2 regions of the Kitasatospora sp. NPDC087271 genome follow, and region 1 is predicted to be linked to the other one. Evidence: riboswitches for the same ligand, from Rfam matches in the RefSeq annotation. Region 1 holds a riboswitch; the other holds the start of a gene.

Region 1 (3,202 bases):
GTCGAGCGCTCCGAGGCCGTCGGGGCCACGGCCGAGTTCGTGGTCGCGGTGGTCGTCACGATCGGGGCGGGCTGCGGCTTGGGCTCGGTCGTCGTGGGGGCGGCCGCGGGTGCGGGGGTGTTGAGGGTCCGCACGCTGACCTCCGTCGCGGTGCCGGTGGGGTCGGCAGGGGTGGTGGTCGGGGCGGGGTCGAGGGAGTGGAAGGCGATGGGCTTCACGGGCTCGGCCGCCGAGGTGGTGCCGAAGTCGAGGTCGGGGCGCGCGGGTCGGCCGCCGTCCCGACCCACCGGGCGGTCACTCTCGCGGCCGGCCGGCCGGTCACCCTCACGACTGACGGGCCGGTCACCGTCCCGGCCGACCGGGCGGCCGTTCGCCGGGGTGTCCAGGCCGTAGTAGCGGTAGAGCTGGAGCTCCTGGGCGGGCGACAGGTGCTGGCCGACGCCGAAGTCCGGCGACTCCTTCACCAGCGACTTGTCGTACGGCACCCGGAGCTCGTCGCCGGAGAACTCGCTGGTGGTGAGCGGGACGAAGGCGTCCCGGCCGAAGATGCCGGTCCGGACGGCTGCCCACTCCGGCTGGCCGGTGGCGTCGTCCAGGTAGACCTCGTCGACCGTGCCGATCTTGTCTCCGTTGCGGTCGACCGCCTTGTGGCCGATGAGGTCCCGGGGATCGATATCGGTTTGCACTCTTTCCTCCAGTGCGCTGCGCCTGCGGAACTCCCGCAGGACCGTGGCCGGAGCACCCGTTCCGCCTGCCACTTCACACCAAAGGCCATGAATCGGACGGGCGCGACCGGGGTGCGCCGGACGGGCTCCGGGCTGGACCGTCCGGGGGACGCGCGTAGACCCCGAGCGACCCGACGCGACCGTGATCAGGGGGCCTGCCGCTGGTACCCTGGGCGGCGACCGCCGAGCCCGCTCGGGAGAGTCCCCGGCCACGGAAAGCGCTGGTCGGGGCGCCGAAGGAGCAACTCCTCCCCGGAATCTCTCAGGCATCCGTACCGTGTGGGGTAGGTCACTCTGGAAAGCAGGGCAGGACCGTCGGCAGGGAGCCGACGGGCACCACCCTCACCGACGGTGCAAGCCGGCGGCGTGCCCACAGCGCGCCGTGCGGGTGAAGCTCTCAGGTCCCGATGACAGAGGGGGAGGCCTGTCGGGTTCGCCCGCCCGGGTCGAGCCGCTGTCCGCAGCGGCTCCGGCCGGTCGGCGTGCGCACCCCCGCCGGTCCGTGACCAGGAGGCCTCGACCACCATGAACGCCCAGCCGAACGCGGGACGCCCCACCGGCGCCTCGACCCTCACCGAGCTTGAGCTGGCCAGCCCCTTCGAGAACCGCCACATCGGCCCCGACGACGCCGCGCAGCAGAAGATGCTGGCGTCCATCGGCTACGGCTCGCTGGACGAACTCGCCGCCACCGCCGTTCCCGAGGCGATCCGCTCCATCACCGGCCTGGACCTGCCCGGCGGCCGCAGCGAGGCGCAGGTGCTCGCCGAACTGCGCGAGCTGGCGAGCCGCAACCAGGTGCTCCAGCCGATGATCGGCCTGGGCTACTACGGCACCTTCACCCCGCCGGTGATCCTGCGCAACGTCATGGAGAACCCGGCCTGGTACACCGCCTACACGCCGTACCAGCCGGAGATCTCCCAGGGCCGCCTGGAGGCGCTGCTCAACTTCCAGACCCTGGTCTCCGACCTGACCGGCCTGCCGACCTCCGGCTCCTCGCTGCTCGACGAGGGCACCGCGGCCGCCGAGGCGATGGCGCTCGCCCGCCGCGTCACCAAGGTCAAGGGCGGCGTGTTCCTGGTCGACGCCGAGACCCTGCCGCAGACCACCGCGGTGATCAACACCCGCGCGGTGCCGACCGGTGTCGAGGTCGTCGTCGCCGACCTGTCCGAGGGCATCCCGGCCGAGATCGCCGAGCGCGGCGTCTTCGGCGTGCTGCTCCAGTACCCGGGCGCCACCGGTGTGGTCCGCGACCTCACCCCGGTCATCGAGCAGGCGCACGGCCTCGGAGCGATCGTCGCGGTCGCCGCCGACCTGCTGGCGCTGACCCTGCTCGCCTCGCCGGGCTCGCTCGGCGCCGACATCGCCTGCGGCACCTCGCAGCGCTTCGGCGTGCCGATGGGCTTCGGCGGCCCGCACGCCGGCTACCTGTCGGTGCGCGCCGAGTACGCCCGCTCGCTGCCCGGCCGCCTGGTCGGCGTCTCGGTCGACGCCGACGGCAACCGCGCCTACCGCCTGGCGCTGCAGACCCGCGAGCAGCACATCCGCCGCGAGAAGGCCACCAGCAACATCTGCACCGCCCAGGTGCTGCTCGCCGTCATGGCCTCGATGTACGCCGTCTACCACGGTCCGGACGGCCTGGCCGACATCGCCCGCCGCACCCACCGCTACGCCGCCGCCCTCGCCGAGGGCCTGCGGGCCGGCGGCGTCGAGCTGCTGCACGGCGAGTTCTTCGACACCGTCACCGCCGTCGTCCCGGGCCGTGCCGCCGAGATCGCGGCCGCCGCCCGCGCCAACGGCGTCAACGTCCACCAGGACGGCGCGGACCGGATCTCGGTCTCCACCGACGAGACCACCACCCGCGAGCACCTCGCCGCCGTCTGGGCCGCGTTCGGCGTCCCCGCGGTCGAGGTCGCCGAGGGCGCCGACGCGCTGCCGGCCGCGCTGCTGCGCCAGGACGAGTACCTGACCCACCCGGTCTTCCACAGCCACCGCTCGGAGACCGCCATGCTGCGCTACCTGCGCCGCCTGTCGGACCGGGACTACGCACTGGACCGCGGCATGATCCCGCTGGGCTCCTGCACCATGAAGCTCAACGCGACCACCGAGATGGAGGCCGTCACCTGGCCGGAGTTCGGCCAGCTGCACCCCTTCGCGCCGATCGAGCAGGCGCAGGGCTACCTCAGCCTGATCCGCGAGCTGGAGCGCCAGCTGGTCGAGGTGACCGGCTACGACGCCGTCTCGATCCAGCCGAACGCGGGCTCGCAGGGCGAGCTGGCCGGCCTGCTGGCCGTCCGCGCCTACCACCACGCCAACGGTGACACCCAGCGCGACGTCTGCCTGATCCCGTCCTCCGCGCACGGCACCAACGCGGCCTCCGCGGTGATGGCCGGCATGCGCGTGGTCGTGGTGAAGACCCTGGTCGACGGTGACGTGGACGTCGAGGACCTGAAGGCCAAGATCGAGCAGCACCGGGACAG
Region 2 (3,202 bases), on a different contig from region 1:
CCGGCAGCCGCTCCAGGCCCGCGGCGATCCGCCGCAGGTCCGCCCAGGGCACCCCGACCCCGCCGCCGGGCGCGTGCGGGTTGAGCCACAGGCCCCAGCGGGTCCGGTACAGCGAAGCGGCGATCTCCCGCCCGGAGATGACCTCGTGGGCCCGCGCCCAGCCGGACGACGCCAGTTGCTCGGACGAGGTGACGGCCGGCGCGTAGCCGTGGCCGCTGATCTCCATGTTCCCGTACTGGGCGTCAGCGCTGCCCGGCGCGCCGTGCCACAGCAGCATCCAGACCTGGCCGTCGGCCAGTGCGTGCAGCAGTTGCTCGTACGCCTCGTAGCGCTCCGGCGCGACCTCGCGCAGGGCGCGCTCCAGCGCGCCCGGATCCGCTCCGGGGCGCCCGGCGGGTGCCTGGCCCCAGGGCCCCGGTGCACCGCCCGCTACCGCTCCCGCACTCATGCGCCCACCTCGCCGCGCCTCTTTCCTCAAGCCTGCCGACCCGTCGGCCGTCTGCACGCACCCTATGGCGCGGCACCGGCCACCGCCACGGCGACGTGCCTCCGATACGAACCCCGCTCAACCCCGCGCGTAGAAAGGGAGTACCCGGGTGAGCAGCCACTCGACCACCGGGTCATCGGCGAGATCGAGCAGTACGAGGTGGACGCCCCCCGGCAGCGGCGCGGTTCCCAGCGCGCGGCCGAGCGCCTCGTTCACCGCACCCGGGTCGGCCGGGGCCGTCTGGTCCAGCTGGACGCCCACGAACATCACGGTCGGCTCGCCCTCGATGCTGGCGAGCGCCCGGCGCGCGGTCAACACTCCGGGCAGGGCCGACAGTTCGGCCCGGCAGGCGGCCAGGAAGTGCTCCGGGTCCTCCCCCGGCACCGGCTCGCGCAGCGCCACCCGGCCACCGGTCGGCGCCTCCGGGCCCTGTCCCTGGTTCTGGCTCTGGCTCTGGCTCTGCTCCTGGTCGGCCAGGCGCTCCTCGCGCGGGCCGCGCCGCAGCTCCGCCACACCCTGCGGCGGCACCGGGATGCCCACCGCCGCCTCCGGGTTGACCGCGATGCCCACGCCCAGCGGCAGCCCGCGGGCGAACTCCCAGACCGGCGCCACCGCGAAGGCCATCCCCGGCGCCTGCCGCAGGAACACCTCCTGCGAGGAGAACACCGGCACGTACGGCTCGCCGGCCAGCTCGATGGTCGGCAGGTCCAGCGCGGGCCCCCGCGGGTCGCCGCCGGCCGGCAGCGGGATCCACACCTGGCTGCGGGCCAGCACCTCGATCACCCGCGGCGTCGCACCCGGATCGCCCAGCGCGGCGGTCAGCACCTGCTCCAGCTCGTTGGCCGGCCACCCGCCGCCCGGCGGCGCCGACTCCGGCCCGCCCCACCCCTGCTGCTGCTCCACCGGGTACCCCATGCGCGCCTGATCCGCCCTCTGCCGGTCGGCCGCCCTCTGCTGCGCCGACGCGCAGCAGTCTAGGGCGCACGCCCCGGGGGCGCCGGTTCGCGGTGGCGCGGTGTGACCGGGTCCCCTCTCCCGTCGTCGGCGCGGACGTGCCATGATGTGCGCGTTCGACGGCGCGGCGCGCCGGCGGACCGACAACTCCATACCGGCCGCTCGAACCCGCGCGGGAGAGCCCGGAGTGCCCCGTCAGGCGGCACAGCCGGCGCCGAAGGAGCAACTCCTCCCCGGAATCTCTCAGGCCCCCTTACCGCACGGGTTAGGCACATCTGGAAAGTGGCGCACGGCCCTGTCGCGCGCCCACCCACGGTGCAAGCCACCATGCTGTCCTGGATGCTGGAAACAGCTGCGGGCAGGTGGGCGGTGAAGCTCTCAGGTTCGACGACAGATGGGGAGACCCACGCCGCCGCATGCCCGCGCGCAGGGTCGGCCCCCGAGCGGGTCCGGTTCCGGCGCGTGCACCCATGAGTGCCCAGACCGAGGAGTTCCAGGCCATGTCGTCCCTCCGCCTCACCGCGCTCGACGCGCTGCACCGCGCCCTCGGCGCGACCATGACCGACTTCGCCGGCTGGGACATGCCGCTGCGCTACGGCAGCGAGCGCGAGGAACACCTCGCCGTCCGCACCCGGGCCGGACTGTTCGACCTCTCCCACATGGGCGAGATCACCGTCACCGGCCAGCAGGCCGGCGAGATGCTGGACCACGCGCTGGTCGGCTTCGTCTCCGCGCTGGGCGTGCTGCGCGCCCGCTACACCATGATCTGCGCCGAGGACGGCGGCATCCTGGACGACCTGATCGTCTACCGCCTGCGCGAGGACGCCTTCCTGGTCGTCGCCAACGCCTCCAACGCCCAGCTGGTGCTGGACGAGCTGATCGCCCGCGCCAAGGGCTTCGACGCCGTCGTCACGGACGACCGCGACACCTACGCGCTGATCGCCGTCCAGGGCCCGGAGGCCACCGCGATCCTGGCCGGAACCACCGACGCCGACCTGCCCGGCCTGAAGTACTACGCGATCCTCCCGGCCCAGGTCGCCGGCCGCGACGTGCTGCTCGCCCGGACCGGCTACACCGGCGAGGACGGCTTCGAGATCTTCTGCAACCCGGGCGACGCCGAGGGGGTCTGGCAGGCGCTGACCGCCGCCGGCGAGGGCCGCGGCCTGGTCCCGTGCGGCCTGTCGTGCCGCGACACGCTGCGCCTGGAGGCCGGCATGCCGCTGTACGGGCACGAGCTCTCCACCGACCTGACCCCGTTCGACGCGGGCCTGGGCCGGGTCGTGCGCTTCGACAAGACCACCAACGAGGGCACCTTCGTCGGCCGCAAGGCGCTGGAGAAGGCCGCCGCCGAGGCCGAGGCCAATCCGCCGCGGGTGCTGGTCGGCCTGGTCTCCGAGGGCAAGCGCGTCCCGCGCGCCGAGTACACCGTGGTCTCCGCCGACGGCGCCCCGATCGGCCGGATCACCTCGGGCGCCCCGTCCCCGACCCTGGGCCGGCCGATCGCGATCGCCTACGTGGACGCGGCCCACGCCGCCCCCGGCACCGCCGTCGCGGTGGACGTGCGCGGCAAGCACGAGCCGGTCGAGGTCGTGGCGCTGCCGTTCTACAAGCGCGCCCGCTGAGGCCCCGCCCTCCCCGTAGACCCCGTGGACCCGGGCCTGCACCATGCCCGACCCGGGCTTGAGCCACGCCTGATCCAGGCCTGGCCCATGCCCGAACCAGGCCTGGCCCATGCCCGAACCACGCCTGATCCGCGTCGAA

Evidence for each region. Region 1 has a riboswitch for glycine ahead of gcvP (aminomethyl-transferring glycine dehydrogenase). Riboswitches for the same ligand answer to the same signal wherever they lie in the genome.
Region 2: it holds a riboswitch for glycine, as region 1 does, so the genes downstream of both, gcvT (glycine cleavage system aminomethyltransferase GcvT) here and gcvP (aminomethyl-transferring glycine dehydrogenase) in region 1, are expected to answer to the same signal.

What each region holds. Positions count from the first base shown of each region.
Region 1 is NZ_JBIUYQ010000018.1:14,158-17,359, forward strand. It holds gene ACIO9K_RS26655 (PRC and DUF2382 domain-containing protein) at 1-686, opposite strand, end outside; glycine riboswitch at 910-1,013, shown strand; gene gcvP (aminomethyl-transferring glycine dehydrogenase) at 1,251-3,202, shown strand, end outside.
Region 2 is NZ_JBIUYQ010000010.1:37,119-40,320, forward strand. It holds gene ACIO9K_RS18630 (enhanced serine sensitivity protein SseB C-terminal domain-containing protein) at 1-448, opposite strand, end outside; gene ACIO9K_RS18635 (enhanced serine sensitivity protein SseB C-terminal domain-containing protein) at 566-1,402, opposite strand; glycine riboswitch at 1,605-1,710, shown strand; gene gcvT (glycine cleavage system aminomethyltransferase GcvT) at 1,912-3,063, shown strand.